Regions from separate parts of the Nitrospirillum guanabarense genome, predicted to be linked through region 1. Evidence: riboswitches for the same ligand, from Rfam matches in the RefSeq annotation. Region 1 holds a riboswitch; each other region holds the start of a gene.
The links. A riboswitch is a leader RNA that binds a small molecule or an ion and turns the genes downstream of it on or off. The one in region 1 is predicted to bind cobalamin.

Region 1 (5,864 bases):
TCGCCGTCGAATTCCTTGGGTCTAGCCATGGCCCTTAGATGGGAATTCCAGATCGATCTGTCCAGAACTATTCGACAAAAATCCGCATGAATCTTCTAAACCACTGGATGTGAAGCGATATTGGCCGCCGCAAAAAGTGCCGGCCTGCAACATTTAACAAGGCTTAACGCCAAATCGGTGCAGGTCCGGACAATAGTGGTGCGGTTGACGCACATACACTGCAAGGCGAATGGGGGCTGAACCGCCGCCTGGTTGGGGTCCGTTTCCGGACCTCTGGCATCCCCCCGTGATCACCAGACCTGAGGCCTGCGGTTTCCCAACCGCCGACCCAGAACAGCGATGAGGGACGCGAGATGTCAGACGTTGCGATGAAATACTTCTACGCCACCGCCATCCATGGGTCGATGCGGGCGGCCAGCCAGAAGATGAACGTGGCGGTGTCCTCCGTCAGCCGGCAGATCGCCCAGCTGGAGGCGGCCATGGGCATGCCCTTGTTGGAGACCGGCCGCCGGTCGGTCAAGCTCACCACCGCCGGTCAGATGGTGTTCGATTACTATCAGGCGCAGATGGCCGACCGCGAGGCCTTCGCCGCCCGGCTCGAGGCGCTGCGCGGCATGCGCATGGGCGCGGTGGAACTGGCGGTGGGTGAGGGCTGCACCGTCCAGGCCATGCAGGGCGTGCTGGAGACCTTCCAAAGCCGCTATCCCGGCGTGGAACTGGCGCTGCATACCGTTTCCACCGCCGAGCTCGTGCGTATGGTGGTGGATGACGAAGTGCACATCGCCATCGGCGCCCAGATTCCCAGCGATCCCAAGGTGCGGGTCCGCACCTCGGCCCGCCAGCCGCTGATGGTGGTCAGCCGCCCGGACCATGCCGTGGCCAAGCGCGGCGCCGTGACCCTGCAGGATCTGTCGGGCCACGACCTCTGCCTGTCACCGCGCGATACCCGCATCCGCCAGCTGCTGTCGGCGGCGGAGATGCGTCACCAGGTTTGGCTGCGCGCCACCATCACCACCAATTCCGTCCACACCATGCGGGAAATGGTGCTGAGCGGCCGCGCCGCCACCATCCTGCCCCGCGCCGCGGTGCTGGCCGACCTGGAGGATGGCTGCCTGGTGGCAACGCCGCTGTGCGATGTCGAGGCCGACACCACCACGGTCGACCTGGTGACCCGTCTGGGTCGGCAGCTGCCCCATGCCGCCACGCTGGCCCTGTCGCTGCTGGAACAGCAGGTGCATCGCTGGGGGCAATGCGGCGGCTACCAGGCGGGCACCTCCGTCGCCGCTCCCATGGCGGCGGTCCATGGCCGGCCTGAGCGCCGCGTGGGTCTTGAGGCCGTCGCCTGAGCCTGGCGCGTCAGGTTTTGACGAAGGGGGACGGGCCGGTGGTCCGCCACCCCCGCCTTCCCGGAAAAACGCGCTTTGCCAGGCATGCCGGCCTGCTGGCGCCTGGCCTTCAGGGACGCTATGACCGGACCCGCCGGATGCGCACCGACACGCCGTCGATGATGGCGGGGACGGGCGCGGATGGCTTGTCCACCTGCACCGTGATGGTGTCGATGCGCGGAAACTCCTCCAGCAGGGTGCCGGCCACCGCCTCCGCCACCGCTTCGATGGTCATGAAGCGGCGGGCGGTGGCGACGCGGGTGGTGGCCGCCGTCAACTTGGCATAGCAGACACTCAAGTCCCAGTCGTCGGCCTTGCCCGCCACCGACAGATCCAGCGTGCAATCCAGCGAGATGTAGAAGCGCTGACCCAGCTTGGCCTCTTCCGCCGTCAGGCCGTGATGGGCGTATATCGCGATGCGGTGGACCAGGATGTGATCGGTCATGGGGCGGTGTCCTCTCAAGGCCGGAGGGCCGGGCACAGGCTGCCCTTTCCCGGGGATGCTGTCACCCCGTTCCGTCACGCCTTGTCCGGCCGGCGCTGTGGCATAAATGTGGGCGCGTTATTTTGGCCGTTGCGCCGGAGAGGGCGGCGTCGCAGGGTGGCGCCCTCCGGCCCCTGGTGGCCGTCCGCGGTTGGCCCTCAAGTGAAGCCGGATCGTACGCTCATGCCTGCCGCCCCCGCCGGGAATCTCGCCGCCCATCGCCTGCGTTTGCGCCTGGGCTGTCCCGTCATTTTCCCCGGCTTCCGCATCCTGACCCCGGCGGAGGAGTTCCGGGCCGCGGCCGACTGGTGCGACGCCAACGGCATCACCCATGACCAGTACGGCCAGGGCGATCTGCTGGCGGCGTTCGAAGGCACGGTGGCGGGCCTGCTGGGCAAGGAGGCGGCGGCCTTCATGCCCAGCGGCGTCATGGCCCAGCTGATCGCCATGCGGCTGTGGACGGAGGTCAGCGGGGTGTCTCGCTTCGGCATGCCCCACACCTCCCACCTCGCCCTGCATGAGGAAGAGGCCTACCAGGCCCTGTTCAATTTCCACGGCGTGCCCGTGGGCGACCGCCGCCGGCCCATCCTGGCCCGCGACCTGGTGGCCGTGGCCCAGCCGCTGGCCTGCCTGCTGGTGGAACTGCCCCTGCGCGAAATCGGCGGCCAGCTGCCGGATTGGGACGAACTGCAGGCCCTGAAGGATTTGGCGCGGTCCCGCCAGCTGCCGCTGCACATGGACGGTGCCCGACTGTGGGAAAGCCGCGCCTATTACGGCCGCAGCTATGCCGAGATCGCCGCCGGCTTCGCCTCCGTCTACGTCTCGGTCTACAAGGGCATCGGCGGCATCGCCGGGGCGGTGCTGGCCGGCGACATCGACTTCATCGCCAACGCCCGGCTATGGCAGCGGCGCCTGGGCGGCATCCTGGTGCGGCAAAGCCCCATGGTGGCCACCGCCGCCATGCGGTTCGAAACGCGGCTGGGCCAGATGGACGCCTGCTACCGTCGCGCGCTGGAACTGGCGGCGGACTTGGCCGGTATCCCCGGCATCCGCCTGAACCCCGCCGTGCCGCAGACCAACATGCTGCACATCTTCTTCGACCGCCCGGCGGCGGCGGTGGCGGAGACCCGCGACGCCATCGCCAGCGGCGACGGCATCTGGGTGGCCGGGGAAATCCGCCCCGCCGACGTGCCGGGGTGGAGCGTGACGGAGCTGTATGTCGGCGACACCCTGCTGGACCTGGACAACGCCCAGGTGCTGCCTTATTTCGCCCGGCTGGCCGGTGCCTAACGGTATTCCCGCACGTCGACCCCGGTGGCGCGCACGGCCCAGCGCCGGTGCCAGCGCAGGTCGGTCAGCGACAGCGGCGCGATGTCCAGCCGCCAGAAGGCCTGTAGCGGCGCCTCCAGCACCAACACCACCGCCATGCGGATGACCGCCGCGTGGGTGACGGCCAGCGTGTGCCCTTCCGCCACGGCGTGTTCCAGCCATTGCGCCACCCGTGCCCGCAGTTGCGCCAGCGACTCAGCCCCATGCGGGCGGGCCTCCGGGTCCGTCAGCCAGGCGCCCACCGCTTCCGCCTCGTTGGCGGACAGGTCGGCCAGACTGTGGCCCCGCCAGGCACCCACGTCCAGGTCGGCCAAGGCCGTGTCCTCTTGCGCCTCCACACCCAGGAGGCCGGCCAACGCGTCCGCCGTCTGCCGGGCGCGGACTTCCGGCCCTGTCCACAGGCGGTCGACCTTGCGCAAGGCCCTTACCTCCGCCAGCAGGGCGGCCTGGATCAGGCCGGCGTCCTCCGCCGCCTCATCCGTCCCGGGAAAGACGGCGTCGCGCTGGGACCGGGTGGGGGCGTGGGCCAGCAGGGTCAGGCGGCCAATGACATTGGGGGCTGTCATCGAGATAGTCCTTGAATGCGGTACGGCCCCTCCCTACCATCCACGGATCACCCGCGCATGGGGGAAGCCGGTGCAAGTCCGGCACGGTCGCGCCACTGTAACCGAACGCCTGGGCCTTTCCAGGGTCGTGCGGAAGCCAGACCCCCCGTCGCATCAGACAGACCGCATACGGGACGCGTATTCCCAGGGAGCGTTTTCTATGGCCCACGCCACCACCCATTCCGGTACCCCCGCCGTCACCCTGCCCGTGATCTCGGCCGCCGAGCTGCTGCCCTGGGCCCTGTTCGGCGGGCTGCTGCTGGTGCTGATGGTCTATTTCGTGGGGGCGGAGCAAGGTGCCACCTCCCTGATCCAGGGCCGTGAGGTGCATGAGTTCGTGCACGACGCCCGCCACCTGCTGGGCTTCCCCTGCCACTGAGGCGGGCGGACCCATCCCATCATGGTTGGAATTTATCTCGCCCGCGGGATGCTGGTCGGCATCCTGGCGGGTTTGCTTGCCTTTGGCGTGGCCACGCTGATCGGTGAGCCGTCGGTGGAACGTGCCATCGCTTTCGAGGCGGCCCATGGCCAGTCGACCGGGGGGCATGAGCATCATGACGCGGTCGCCACGCCTGACGCCGCTGAGGCCGCGCATAGCCACCGTCATCATGGCGCCGAGGCGGCGGATGAGGAGGAAGAGCTGTTCAGCCGTGGCACGCAAAGCGGCTGGGGCCTGCTGACGGGCCTGCTGGTCTATGGCGCCGCCGTGGGCGGCATGTTCGCCTTGGCCTACGCCTACGCCCAGGGACGCATGGGGGCCCTGGGGCCGCGCGGCCTGGCCGCCGTCCTGGCCCTGCTGGGCTTCCTGGCCATCGTGCTGGTGCCGGGTTTCAAGTACCCGGCCAACCCGCCAGCCGTGGGCGACGCGGACACCATCCAGCAGCGCACCGCCTTTTATTTCATGCTGCTGGTCCTGTCCCTGGCGGCCATGGCGGCGGCTGTGGGCATGGCCCGCCGGTTGACCGCCCGCTGGGGTGTCTGGAACGCCGCCCTCGCCGGCGGCGCCCTGTTCCTGGCGGTCATGGCTTTGGCCGGTGTCGCCCTGCCCGAGGTGAACGAGGTGCCGGAGACCTTCCCCGCTCAGCTGCTGTGGCGCTTCCGCATCGCCTCCTGGGGCATCCACGCCACCCTGTGGGCGGCGTTGGGGCTGGGCTTTGGCTGGCTCTGCGAACGGGCGCAAGGGCGGGATGCCCAGGCCGTGCGCCGGGGTGACCGGCCGGCGTTGTTCTGAGCCGCGCTGGGCAGCCATACGGGGGCCGGCCGGTGACAGCGGGGTGCGGCACCCCGTAAGAATGGGCGTCCCTCACCAGGATCGCCGCGCCCATGTCCGTCGCCGTCTTCGCCATCGTCCTGTTCGCGGCCCTGCTGCACGCCAGCTGGAACGCCCTGGTGAAGGGGGCGGGGGATAAGCTGATGGCGGCCATCCTGGTGGCGGGTGGCGCCGCATTCATCGCCATCGTGACGCTGCCCTTCCTGCCGCCGCCGGCGGCGGCCAGCTGGCCCTATCTGGTAACGTCCAGCATCCTACAGGTGCTTTACCTGACGCTGGTCGCGCGCGCGTACCACGTGGCGGACATGAGCCAGACCTATCCCCTGATGCGGGGGACGGCGCCCTTGCTGGTGGCGCTCGCCAGCGGGCTGTGGCTGCATGAGGCGCTGTCCGCCCACGCCCTGTTGGGGGTGGGGGTGATCTGCGCCGGCGTTCTCAGCATGGCGTGGATGGGGCGGCGGGGCGGGCCGGACCTGACAGGCGGCGGCGCCACCGGCACCCGCCTGGCCTTGCTGACCGCCATGGTGATCGCCGGCTACACCTTGGTCGATGGCCATGGCGTGCGCCTATCGGGGGCGCCGGCCTCCTACGTGCTGTGGGGCGTGCTGCTCAATGGCCTGCCGCTGGTCGCCTGGGCGTTGCTGGCGCGGCGCCGGCTCTTCCTGCAGCATGTGGCCCGCCAATGGCCGCGTGGCCTGGTGGGCGGGGCCGGCACCCTGGTGTCCTACGGGCTGGCGCTCTGGGCCATGACCGTCGCCCCCGTGGCCGTCATCGCCGCCTTGCGCGAAAGC
Region 2 (5,864 bases), on a different contig from region 1:
GTGGCCCGCCATGGACAGCACGGCCACGGCCGTCAGGATGGACAGTGGGATGGAGGTCAGCACGATGGCCGTGCTGCGCCACCCGCCCAGGAACAGCAGGATCAGGATGGCCACCAGCGCGCCCACGATCAGGCCTTCGTGCTGGATGCCCTCCATGGCGTGCTTGATGAAGGTGGTCTGGTCGAACAGCGGTTCAATGCGCATGCCGGCCGGGGCCGCCTTGCGGATTTCCGGCAGGCGGCGCATGACCTCGTCCACCACCGCCAGGGTGCTGGCGCCCCCCAGCTTCATGATGGTCAGCAGCACGGCGGGCTGGCCGTCCGCGTGCACGACATTCGTCTGCACGGCGGCGCCGTCGCGGACATTGGCCACGTCGCGCATGAACACGGTGCGGCCGTTCACATCGCGCAGGGGGATGTCGTTGAAGGTGTCGACGGCGATGGGCGAGCTGTTCAGGCCCACCTGGTATTCGGTGTCGCCGATCTTGGCGGTGCCGGAGGGCAGGTTCAGGTTCTGGGCGGTGATGGCCTTGTTGACGTCGTTGGGCGTCAGGCCATAGCTGCGCAGCTTGTCCGGGTTGATGTCGACCATGATCTGGCGCGCGTTGCCGCCATAGGGCAGGGGCAGGCGCATGCCTGGGATGTCGCTGATCTGCGACCGGATGGTGATGCGGCCATAGTCGTACAGCTGCGCCTCCGACATGGTGTCGGACGACAGCGCCAGCTGCAGGATGGGCACGGAGGACCGGCTGTACTGCACGATCAGCGGCGGCTGCGTGCCGGTCGGCATGCGCTTCAGGATGGTCTGGCAGATGGCGGAAATCTGCGAGATGGCCAGGTCGATGTTCACGCCCGGCTGGAACGTGGTGCGGATGATGCCCACGCCGTTGGACGTCTCGGACTCCACCTCGGCCACGTTGTCGGCGGTGTTGATGATGGCCAGTTCACCGAAGGCGGTGATCTTGCCCGTCATTTCCTGGGCATCCAGGCCCGAGTAGCTCCACACCACCGTGACCGTGGGGATCTCCACCTCGGGAAAGATGTCCGTGGGCATCCGGAACAGGCTCAACACGCCCAGCAGCGTGATCAGGCCGGCCAGCACGGCGAAACTATAAGGGCGCCTCAGGGCGTAGGCGACGATCCACATGGGGGCGGGGCTCCGGCAATGCGATGCGGAAGAATGCAACGCTACGCCCAGGGGCCGGGGTCGCCCCCCGCCCGGCACAGCCCGGAATAATTAACGCGCTTACGGGATGAGGGGAACCTACTTCGATACGCAACGGTTCGAATTTAGGCATGCCGCGACCAATCGCCGCCAATTCGCAAAACTGTGGCCTGCGTCACTGCGTCCGATGATGGAGGGTTGTAGCTGCGGTCAGCCCTGGATCGCCAAGCCCTCCCTGGGGACGTTCTCGGCCGCGTCCTGCCGCCCGGCGGCGGGGCGGTCGGACAGCGACGGCACCCAACGGACCACCACATACAGGCCGAAACCGCAGGCCAGCAGCGGCTTGAACCACGTGGCGGTCGCCAGGTGCATGCCCCGCGTCCAGACGTGGGTGGTCAGCGCGAAGCATAGCAGCACCAGCACCCAGCCCAGGGCGCGGTTGCGACGGACATGGAATTCCCAGCCCGCCAGGGCGCCGGCGACCAGCGCCATGTCGCCGAAATGGCCCAGCACCGTGCGCGGGTTGAACAGCAGCAGATAGGTCACGATCAGCGCCGCCACGGTGGCGCTGGCCCGGTGCGCGGTCAGGCGGCCGACGGCGCCACGGGCCAGGATCAGAACGGCGATGCCCGCCAGGACGCGGATGACGGTCTGCGCCATCAGGTCCAGCGGCAGGCCCAGGGTGGCCAGGCCATTGGCGAAGTCATGCCAGACACCGCCGCCGGGGTTGGCGCTGCTCATGGTCTTGCGCACCAGCTGGCCATATTCGCCCAGGGCGTAGCCGGGGTCCCAATGCGCCAGGGGCAGGGCCAGGGCCGCCGCCAGCCACAGCGCCAGAGACAGGCGCAGGCGCGGCCACAGGGCGAAGGCCAGCATCACCAGGGCCAGGGCCTGGGGCTTGAAGGCCCCCGCCAGCACCAGCAGGAAGGCGGCGCGGCGCCAGCGGCCCTCCGCCACGTCGGCCAGGCCGGCCAGCATCAGGCCCAGCATCAGGAATTCCGTTTGCGCGCCACGCAGATCCACCACGCCGATGGGCAGGGCCGCCAGCAGGGCCACGCCGAACACGCGTTGCCAGTCGGCCCCCCGCGGGTCCGCCGGCGCCAGCAGCCGGCACAGCCGGGCCACCCCCCACCAGCACATGGCCAGCAGGCTCAGGCGCCACAGGGCATCGCCCAGCAGGGGGGAAGATAGGCCCAGGGGGTGAACAGCACGGCGCTGGACGGCAGGTAGAGGAAGCCATTGATGCCGTCCTCGTATATCTCCGCGCCTTGCCACCAGGCCCACGTGGCCTCGGCATAAATGTGGAATTCCGAAACGAACCGTCCACTTATCACCTGGGCCTCGATGGCCACCAGGGCGGCCGTCCAAAGGGCAAGGCCGAAGACCAGCGGGCGGGCCAGGGAAGGGAAGGACAGGCGAACCATGCTGGGGATTAACCTATCTCATAGGTAATAGGCTCTATGGTCTATGCCTAACACCTTTGCGCTCAAGGTCAAGCCCTAAGGCCTAGCCATTGCGCATTTATGATAAAATGTCGCGACACCGCCCTTGCCGGGTACGGGGTGTTTGCCGTAAGGCTGCCTTCGCCGACGGTTCCGCAGGCCCGCCTGTGGATGAAAAGGGAACGTGGTGGGGGTGCCTGGCACCCGACTCCACGGCTGCCCCCGCAACTGTGAACGGTGAGCGCCGCCCCTCCCCTGGTCATGGGGGAATGGCCACTGGGTTCCTTCCGGAGCCTGGGAAGGCCGGGCCGGTGCCGTGACCCGTGAGCCAGGAGACCTGCCGTCGGTGATGTTGGTCGCGGGCGGGGTGTCCCGGCGGAACCGGTCAGCGGCGGTGCGGGCCTCGTGACCCCGCGGCCCCTCGGTCTCGTCGACAGCGCAATCCCATCCTTCCGGCGGGTCTTGGCCTTTGGTACCACCGGTGCCTGACACCGGATGGGATGGGAACCGACGAATGACGCATGAGCACAAGGCCGTCCCAGGCATCACCCTGGTCCTGGGTGGCGCCCGCTCCGGCAAAAGCCGCTTCGCCGAAGGGCTGGTGACCGCCCTGCCGGGTCCCTGGACCTATATCGCCACCGCCCAGGCCTGGGACGACGAGATGCGCGACCGCATCCGCCAGCACCAGGCCGACCGCGCGTCGGGCTGGACGACGGTGGAGGTGCCGCTGGACCTCGGGGGCGTGCTGGCCGCCCATGGCCATGGGCCCGTGCTGGTCGACTGCCTGACCCTGTGGCTGACCAACGTCATGCTGGCCGACCGGGACGTTCCCGCCGCCATGACCGCGCTGCAGGCGGCGCTGGCCGCCTGCGCCGGCCCCATCGTGCTGGTTGGTAATGAGGTGGGCATGGGCATCGTGCCGGAGAACGCATTGGCCCGCGCCTTCCGCGACCACGCCGGACGCCTGCACCAGCGTTTGGCGGCCATGGCGTCGCAGGTCTTCCTGACGGTGGCGGGCCTGCCCCTGAAAGTGAAATAAGGGTGAAGGAGGAAGCCATGGCCGATCTTGAGACCCCTGAAGACCCGTTGCCTGACGACGAAGCCGCCCGTCATCGCGAGAAGATGCGAAAGCGCAAGGTGGTGCAGGACGCCCGCGTTGCCCAGGCGACGCGGGAGAAGGGCCTGCTGATGGTCCACACGGGCCCCGGCAAGGGCAAGACCACGGCGGCGCTGGGCATGATGCTCCGCACCGCCGGTTATGGCCTGCGCGTGGGTTTCGTCCAGTTCGTGAAGGGCAACTGGGCGACGGGGGAGCAGACGGCGCTGAAGCGCTTTTCCGACCTGATCGACCATCATGTGATGGGCGAGGGCTTCACCTGGGACACCCAGGACAAGGAACGCGACATCGCGGCCGCCGTCCGCGCCTGGGATCTGGGGCGGCGGATGCTGGCCGATCCGCGGTATCATCTGGTGGTGCTGGATGAGATCAACATCGTGCTGCGCTATGGCTATCTGGACGTGGCGGCGGTGCTGGCCGGCCTGAACGCCCGCCTGTCCGACACGCACGTCCTGCTCACCGGCCGCAACGCCAAGGCGGAGGTCATCGAGGCCGCCGACCTGGTGACGGAGTTCCAGGCGGTGAAGCACCCCTTCCAGGCCGGCATCAAGGCACAGCGCGGGATCGACTTCTGATGGCGGACGGTATCGCCGGGGGCGCCCGCGCCCTCATGATCCAGGGCACCGGCTCCGATGTCGGCAAATCGCTGCTGGTGGCGGCGCTGGCCCGGGCCTACACCCGGCGCGGCCTGCGGGTGCGCCCGTTCAAGCCGCAGAACATGTCCAACAACGCCGCCGTGACGCCGGATGGCGGGGAGATCGGTCGCGCCCAGGCGCTGCAGGCCCGCGCCTGCGGCGTCCCGCCGTCAGTGGACATGAACCCGGTGCTGCTGAAGCCGCAGACGGACGTGGGGGCGCAGCTGGTGCTGCGTGGCCGGGTGCTGGGCAATGCCGAGGCGTCCGCCTACCAGCGCCGCAAAGGGGAACTGCTGCCGGCCGTGCTGGAAAGCTTCCATCGCCTGCGGGCCGATTGCGACCTGGTGGTGGTGGAAGGGGCGGGCAGCCCGGCGGAAACCAACCTGCGCGCCGGCGACATCGCCAACATGGGTTTCGCCCGCGCCGCCGGCGTGCCGGTGGTGCTGGCCGGCGACATCGACCGGGGCGGCGTCATCGCCAGCCTGGTGGGCACCCATCACGTGCTGGACGTGGAGGATCGCGCCCAGATCCGGGGCTTCCTCATCAACAAATTCCGCGGCGACGTCCGCCTGTTCGAAAAGGGCGTGACGGAGATCGAGGCCCGCACCCGTTGGCCCTGCTTCGGCGTCATGCCGCACCAGCCGGCGGCGGCGCGCCTGCCGGCCGAGGACGGCATGGACCTGGCGCACTGGGCGAAACGCACCTCCGGCGGGCCCTTGCGCATCGCCGTGCCCATGCTGTCGCGCATCGCGAATTTCGACGACCTCGACCCCCTGCGGCTGGAGCCGGGCGTGACGGTGGAGATGGTGCCGCCCGGGCGGCCCCTGCCCGGTGACGCCCAGGGCGTCATCCTACCGGGGTCCAAGGCCACGCTGGCGGACCTGGCCTTCTTCCGCGCGCAGGGGTGGGACGTCGACCTGGCCGGGCATGTGCGCCGGGGCGGCTGGGTGCTGGGCCTGTGCGGCGGCTATCAGATGCTGGGCCGCGTCGTGGCGGACCCCGACGGCATCGAGGGGCCGCCCGGCACCGCCGCCGGCCTGGGCTATCTGGATGTGGAAACCGTGCTGGCCCCGGCCAAGACCCTGCGGGCGGTGACGGGCCGCGACGCCGCCAGCGGGGCGGCCCTCACGGGCTATGAGATGCATTTGGGCGTGACCCAGGGGCCGGATCGCGCCCGGCCGCTGCTGCACCTGGACGCCGAGGGCGGTGGCATGGTGGCGGAAGGGGCGGTCAGCTTTGGTGGCCGCATCGCCGGCACCTATGTCCACGGCCTGTTCGGCCATGACGCCCAGCGGGCGGCTTGGCTGAAGCGGTGGAACGTGGCCCCGGGCCTGGACAGTTACGATGGTACGGTGGAGGCGGCGTTGAATGAGCTGGCCATGGCCGCCGAACGCCACCTGGACCTCGACGCGCTATGGGCCATCAGTCGATGACTGTTCCCGGCAAGCCGCGCCCCGACTTCGATGCGGACTTCCGGTCCCACTTTCGCGACCTGCTGGTCTGGCG
Region 3 (5,864 bases), on a different contig from region 1:
CGGACGACCGCACGCTGTTGTCCTCGATCAGCGGGTGGGCACCGAAATAGCGGTATTCCACCCCACCCGACCACGGGCCCAGGTCGCGCAGGTAGATGCCCAGCGAGCCGATCAGCTTGGGCGCGTCGGGGATGAAGCTGCCGGCCGTATCATTGTCGGTATAGCGGGCGTGGCTGAAGGCGACGCTGCCATACAGTTCCAGCCAACCGAACGGGGTGTAGGTGGTGTTCAGCTCCAGCCCGCGTCGGCGGCTGGGGCGTCCAGCTTCCGTCTGGCCAACGTCGGCGTCGTAGGTCAGCTCCGACACGAAATCCATCTGGAAGGCCGTCAACGTGGCGGTCAGATTGGGCAGGATGGTGCTGCGGATGCCCACCTCCTCGCCATTGGCCTTGGCCAGCAGGGGGGCGTCGCCCCGCGCCGCTCCGCGCACGTCGTCACTGTGGAAGCCGCGGCCGGCGCTGAGGTAGACCTCCGTTCCCTGCCATAGGGTGGCGATGGCGCTGCCCTTGGGCTGGAACAGGCGGGCGGCCACCACGCCGGCGTTGCTGCCGTGGTCGGTGGCGGCCAGGTAATCCTCGCGCATGCCCACTACGGTCCGCAGCCAAGGCGTCCAATGGCTGGTCGCCTGGACATAGGCGCCGCCACCGGCCTCCTGAACGTTGTCGTTGCTCAGCAGGGCATAGGCCACGCGGGCCCTGGTCGCCCGCAGGTCGACATGCACATCGTCGAAGCGGGTGTCCAGGCCGGCGACCACCTCATGGTCCAGGCCCAGCAAGTTCAGCGGCCGGCTGTAGCTGACGGCCCCGCCGGCCACCATGCGGTTCTCATCCTGGGCGTGCTGGTCGCCCTGAACCGGATTGTCCAGGAAATGGGTGAAGTTGTTCCACAGCGTCAGCTGGTTGTTGATGACATAGGCGTTGGCCGTCACCTGGCCGCCGGCCAGCCAGCCAGCCTCCACCGGCGTGGCAAAGGTGCCCGACAGGCTCATGCGCCGGGCCTGGCCGCCGTCCGTCGGGTCCAGGGTGCCGTAACGGCCGATCAATCCCGCATCGATGGCGCGCTGCGGCTGGTCGGTCGTGGCGCTCCACAGGGCGCGGTAATACATGGCGGTGACGCTAAAGCCGTCGTCCCGCGCGCCCTGGCTGTAGCGCAGCACGGCGTTGCCCTTGCGCAGATTGTCCGGATGGTCCCAGGGGCCATCGTAGTGCACCAGTTCCCCACCCGCCATCAGGTGGCCGGCGCCCACGTCGGCCCCCCCGGCGGCGAACACGCGCTGGTAGCCCAGCGTGCCGGCGGTCAGCGCCACCTGAGTCGCCACTTGGTCACTGTAGCCCATCTGAATGGAGCCGACGGCGGAGAAGTCGCCTTGGGCCGCGAAGTAGGGGCCCTTGGTATAGCTGATCCCGCTGGCCAGTTCGGGGACCACGAAATTCAAATCGGTGTAGCCCTGGCCATGCGCGTGGGTGCGCATGTTCACCGGCATGCCGTCCACGCTGGTGGCCATGTCGGTGCCGTGGTCCAGGTTGAAGCCGCGCAACAGATACTGGTTGGCCTTGCCTTCACCGCTGTGGCTGGTGACCACCAGGCCGGGCACCGTTTCCAGCATCTGGCCCACGCGGTAGGCGGGCAGCAGGTCCAGCTCTTCCTTCACGACCACGCCTTGGCTGGAGGTGGCGGCGGTGCCGATCAGGTCGCGGCGGGCGGCGGTGACCACCACATCGTCCAGGGTGGCGGGGGATGACGCGTCGCCCTCCATACCGGCGGCCAGGGCCGCCGAGCTGGTCAGCGACAGTAGTGATATTATTATTCTGGGAACGAAACGACCCATGATTGTTGGCCTCTTGGCAACGTGACACGTCACCACGGGCCAAAGAATGGATCACCCCCCCGCCGGCCTGGATATCCCAGATGGCCGGATGGCGGGCGCCAGTCCCCATTGGTGCACCCCGCCCAATGTGCCCGTGCGTGACCACGGCGTGACGGCAGGTCTCCTGGCTCACGGGTCCTGGCCCTGGCACCGCCTTCCCGGTTTCCCAGTGGCGTCGACCCTGCCGCATGATTGGCAGGGTGGTGTCGGGCTCGCCGTTCACAGTTGCGGGGGCAGCCGCGGCTTAGGGGACATGCCCCGTTCCGCGTTCCCTTTTCATCCAGCCCGTCCAGGGTCTGGAACCGTCGCCGTCTTTCTACGAGGAATTGCGGACGGGCGCAAACGCCCTGTCGCGGCGCGGGGGTAAGCACCCTGGCTCACAAGCTTGGCGGTTGTGTGACAACGCCCACCCATGCGTGGGCATGGCAGCAATTCGGGGCGGCCTGTGCGATTTCCCTTGTACCTGGGACCGGTCACAGCCACTTATGCGGTCTTAAGGAATGGATGGCATCATCCGTTCCCATGCCGGGCCGCTGGGCCCGGCGGTATCCCCCGGGTGGCGCGTAGCGGTGGCGACCAAATCGCCCCTGTAGCACCCAGGGCATACTCGACCTTCTGACACATGCCTGCCGGCACGCGCCCGGGCAAGGGCTTGACCGCGATCCGCGGCCGCGAGAAACGAACGCGGCCGGCGCGTCGCCCTGGGATTCCAAGACATTGACCGCTTTCGACACCCTTTCCCTGCGGCCTGAGATTCAGGCCGCCCTGGCCCAGCTGGGCCATCACACCGCCACCCCCATCCAGGCGCGGGCCATTCCCCATGCGCTGGCGGGTCGCGACATCCTGGGCATCGCCCAGACGGGCACCGGCAAGACCGCCGCCTTCACCCTGCCCATCCTGCAGCGCCTGGGGGCCGCCCCATCGGCCCTGCCGCTGCGCATGCCCCGCGCCCTGATCCTGACCCCGACGCGTGAGCTGGCGGTGCAGATCGGCGAGAGCATCACCAACTACGGTGTGGGCCTGAAGCTCAGCCACACCGTCATCCTGGGCGGCGTCGGCCAGGGCAGCCAGGTGAAGGCGCTGACCGGCGGCATCGACATCGTGGTGGCCACGCCAGGCCGCCTGCTGGACCTGATGACCCAGGGCCATGTGCGCCTGGACAAGGTCGAGGTGCTGGTGCTGGACGAGGCCGACCGCATGCTGGACATGGGCTTCATCCACAGCCTGCGGAAGATCATGGCCAAGCTGCCGGCCAACCGGCAGACGCTGTTCTTCTCCGCCACCATGCCGGCCGATGTGTCGGAGCTGGCGAACAAGATGTTGCGCGACCCGCTGCGGGTCGAGGTCACGCCCGTCTCCACCACGGCGGAGCGCATCACGCAGCAGGTCATCTTCGTGCCGGCGGCGGAAAAACGCCATGTGCTGGTCGACCTGATCCGGGGTGACGCCGGCATGCAGCGCAGCATCGTCTTCACCCGCACCAAGCACGGCGCCAACCGCGTGTCGGCCCAGTTGGAGCAGGCGGGCATCGAGGCCGCCGCCATCCACGGCAACAAGTCGCAGAACGCGCGGCAGAAGGCGCTGGACGGCTTCCGCGCCGGCACCGTGCGCGTGCTGGTGGCGACCGACATCGCCGCCCGCGGCATCGACGTGGATGGCGTCACCCATGTGGTGAACTTCGAGCTGCCCAACGAGCCGGAGACCTATGTTCACCGCATCGGTCGCACCGCCCGCGCCGGCGCCTCCGGCGTCGCCGTGTCGCTGTGCACCGCCGATGGGGACGAGCGCGCCTACCTGCGCGACATCGAGAAGCTGATCCGCAAGTCCATCCCGGTGGGCGAGCGGCCCGAGGCCACGCCCCAGGCCGCCGCCGCCCCGGTCAGCCGTCCGCCGCTGCCGGCCCGTCCGCCGCGCAATGGCAATGGCGGTCGTGGCCAGCCCCGTGCCCAGCGTGCCTCCGAGGGCCAGGCGGAGGCTCGGCCCCAGGGCCAGCGGCCCGCCCGGAATGAGAGCCAGCGGCCCGCCCGGAATGAGGGCCAGCGTCCGCCTCGCGCCGAGGGCAACCGTCCGCAGGGCCAGGGTCCGCGTCCCGAGGGCGGCCGCCCGCAGCAGCAGGCCCGCCCCCACGGCCAGCGCCCGGCCCAGCCGCCGCAGGGCCAGCGTCCCAACGCCGCCCGTCCGAACGCCCCGCGGCCCAACACCCCGCGTCCGGCGCAGGACGGCCGCGGCACCCAGTTCTCCAGTTTCGTGGCGGCCTTGAACGCCAACGAAGACCAGCAGCAGCCGGCGCGCGAGGATCGCAACCGTCCGCGCCGCCGCCGCTGAGCCGTACCCCTACGCCTGAGTTTTGATGGTTCTTTAGGAAGAGGAGGTCCCCATGGGCCGCAGCAGCAAGCCGAAATCCAAGTCCGTCAGCGAATTCGTCCTGTTTGACGTCCTGTACGACGACGGTTCGCGGTCGTCCAACCGCCGCGTTCCCTCGTCCGAACTGGGCGGCTTGGACGGCGATGAGCCCGCCCGCGCCATCATCGAGGCGCAGGACCGCGAAATCGCTGCCATGTCCGGCAACCCGCGCGGCCGCATCAAGTCGCTGACCCGCTCGCCGGTTCGGTAAGGGCTGATCCGTCCGGATCGCTGACGCGTATTGAGAAACGCCCCGTGCGCAAGCCCGGGGCGTTTTTCTTTGGCTGTGTGGCGGGGGAAGAGCCCATGGGACCGGTGCTACGCCAGGCCGCGATCTACGCGGCGACCCTCATCGCCTTCGTCGCCCTGGACGCCGTCTGGCTGACCCGCATGGTCGGGTTCTATCGCCAGGTCATGGGCGACATGGTGGCGGCCCAGCCGCGCCTGGGGCCGGCGGCCCTGTTCTATCTGCTGATGGCGGGCGGCATCGCCTTCTTCTGCGTGGAACCCGCGACGCGTACGGACGCGCCGGTGGTGCAGGCGCTGCTGCGCGGCGCCTTGTTCGGCCTTCTCACCTACGGCACCTACGACCTGACCAAACATGCCACCTTGCGCCTGTGGTCGGCGCGGCTGAGCGCGCTGGACATGGCCTGGGGGGCGGTCCTGACTGGCGTGGCCGCCGCGGCCGGCTGCGTCGCCGCCCTTTATTTCAGCAGGAATCCGTAGTGGCGGCCGCCGGCCGTGCGGTTGACCGTCTGGCCGGGGGTGTAGTCGAAGGTGTCGTCCAGGGTCAGGCGCACGAAAATGGGCTTGCCCATCATGTCCAGATGCGCCAGGTCCGCGATCTCATAATGCACATGGACCTTGCCGCCCGCCAATGACACCAGGGTGACGTCGCCGCCGATGCAGTCCTGGCCGTTGAATTTGGCCCGCACGTAATAGGTATCGCGCCCATCGGCCAGGACGGTGGATTCGACGCGGCGCACGTCCACCGGCGTCAGCGGCAATTCGATACGGTACATGGTCAGCACGTCGGTGCCCGTGGGGCGGGTGGTGTGCAGTTCCAGGGCGCAGGCGGCCTGCAGCATCTTCTGGTCCGGCCCGGGACCCATCGGGTCCTCGCTGGAACAGCCACCCAGCGCCAGGCCGGCGCCCAGGGCCAGGGCGGCCCCCATCTTCATCCCGTTTCGCATGCCATCCCCCGATGTGGTGTCCCCGGGGCGGTCGATCCCCACGTCAGCTAATCGCCCGAGGGGCGGCGGAGGGTCAAGGATCTATTCCGTGTCCCGCCGTGGCGGCCACGGGAAGAAGGCGCTGGTGCGCCGGCGATAGTCGGCGAACGCGGCGCCCCGCGACCGCGCCATATGCCCCTCCAGCGGCGGCAGGCCGGAGACATGGACCAGCAGGACATACATCAGGACGGGGCCGCCGGGCGCCAGCCAGCCCCAGGGCCAGACGCCTTCCGGTCCCGGCGCCAGGGCGAAGCAGGGGTAGGCCAGCCATCCCAGCCATTCGAAGAAATAGTTGGGATGGCGCGACCAGCGCCACAGGCCGGCATCGCACACCCGCCCGTGGGCATCGGGCCGCCGGCGAA

Region 2: another riboswitch for cobalamin. It lies ahead of cobU (bifunctional adenosylcobinamide kinase/adenosylcobinamide-phosphate guanylyltransferase); the one in region 1 lies ahead of UAA55_RS08845 (CbtB domain-containing protein).
Region 3: another riboswitch for cobalamin. It lies ahead of UAA55_RS15995 (TonB-dependent receptor); the one in region 1 lies ahead of UAA55_RS08845 (CbtB domain-containing protein).

What each region holds. Positions count from the first base shown of each region.
Region 1 covers NZ_JAYEER010000002.1:518,268-524,131, forward strand. Annotated here, with positions in the region: gene UAA55_RS08820 (TetR/AcrR family transcriptional regulator) at 1-29, opposite strand, end outside; gene UAA55_RS08825 (LysR family transcriptional regulator) at 354-1,346, shown strand; gene folB (dihydroneopterin aldolase) at 1,465-1,830, opposite strand; gene UAA55_RS08835 (threonine aldolase family protein) at 2,053-3,159, shown strand; gene UAA55_RS08840 (histidine phosphatase family protein) at 3,156-3,764, opposite strand; cobalamin riboswitch at 3,766-3,931, shown strand; gene UAA55_RS08845 (CbtB domain-containing protein) at 3,964-4,182, shown strand; gene UAA55_RS08850 (CbtA family protein) at 4,204-5,034, shown strand; gene UAA55_RS08855 (EamA family transporter) at 5,127-5,864, shown strand, end outside.
Region 2 covers NZ_JAYEER010000001.1:923,876-929,739, forward strand. Annotated here, with positions in the region: gene UAA55_RS03820 (efflux RND transporter permease subunit) at 1-1,146, opposite strand, end outside; gene UAA55_RS03825 (glycosyltransferase 87 family protein) at 1,375-2,421, opposite strand; gene UAA55_RS03830 (hypothetical protein) at 2,316-2,588, opposite strand; cobalamin riboswitch at 2,738-2,965, shown strand; gene cobU (bifunctional adenosylcobinamide kinase/adenosylcobinamide-phosphate guanylyltransferase) at 3,121-3,645, shown strand; gene cobO (cob(I)yrinic acid a,c-diamide adenosyltransferase) at 3,663-4,298, shown strand; gene UAA55_RS03845 (cobyric acid synthase) at 4,298-5,791, shown strand; gene bluB (5,6-dimethylbenzimidazole synthase) at 5,788-5,864, shown strand, end outside.
Region 3 covers NZ_JAYEER010000003.1:1,517,632-1,523,495, forward strand. Annotated here, with positions in the region: gene UAA55_RS15995 (TonB-dependent receptor) at 1-1,828, opposite strand, end outside; cobalamin riboswitch at 1,965-2,189, opposite strand; gene UAA55_RS16000 (DEAD/DEAH box helicase) at 2,585-4,192, shown strand; gene UAA55_RS16005 (hypothetical protein) at 4,245-4,481, shown strand; gene UAA55_RS16010 (DUF2177 family protein) at 4,577-4,996, shown strand; gene UAA55_RS16015 (hypothetical protein) at 4,975-5,463, opposite strand; gene UAA55_RS16020 (DUF1295 domain-containing protein) at 5,545-5,864, opposite strand, start outside.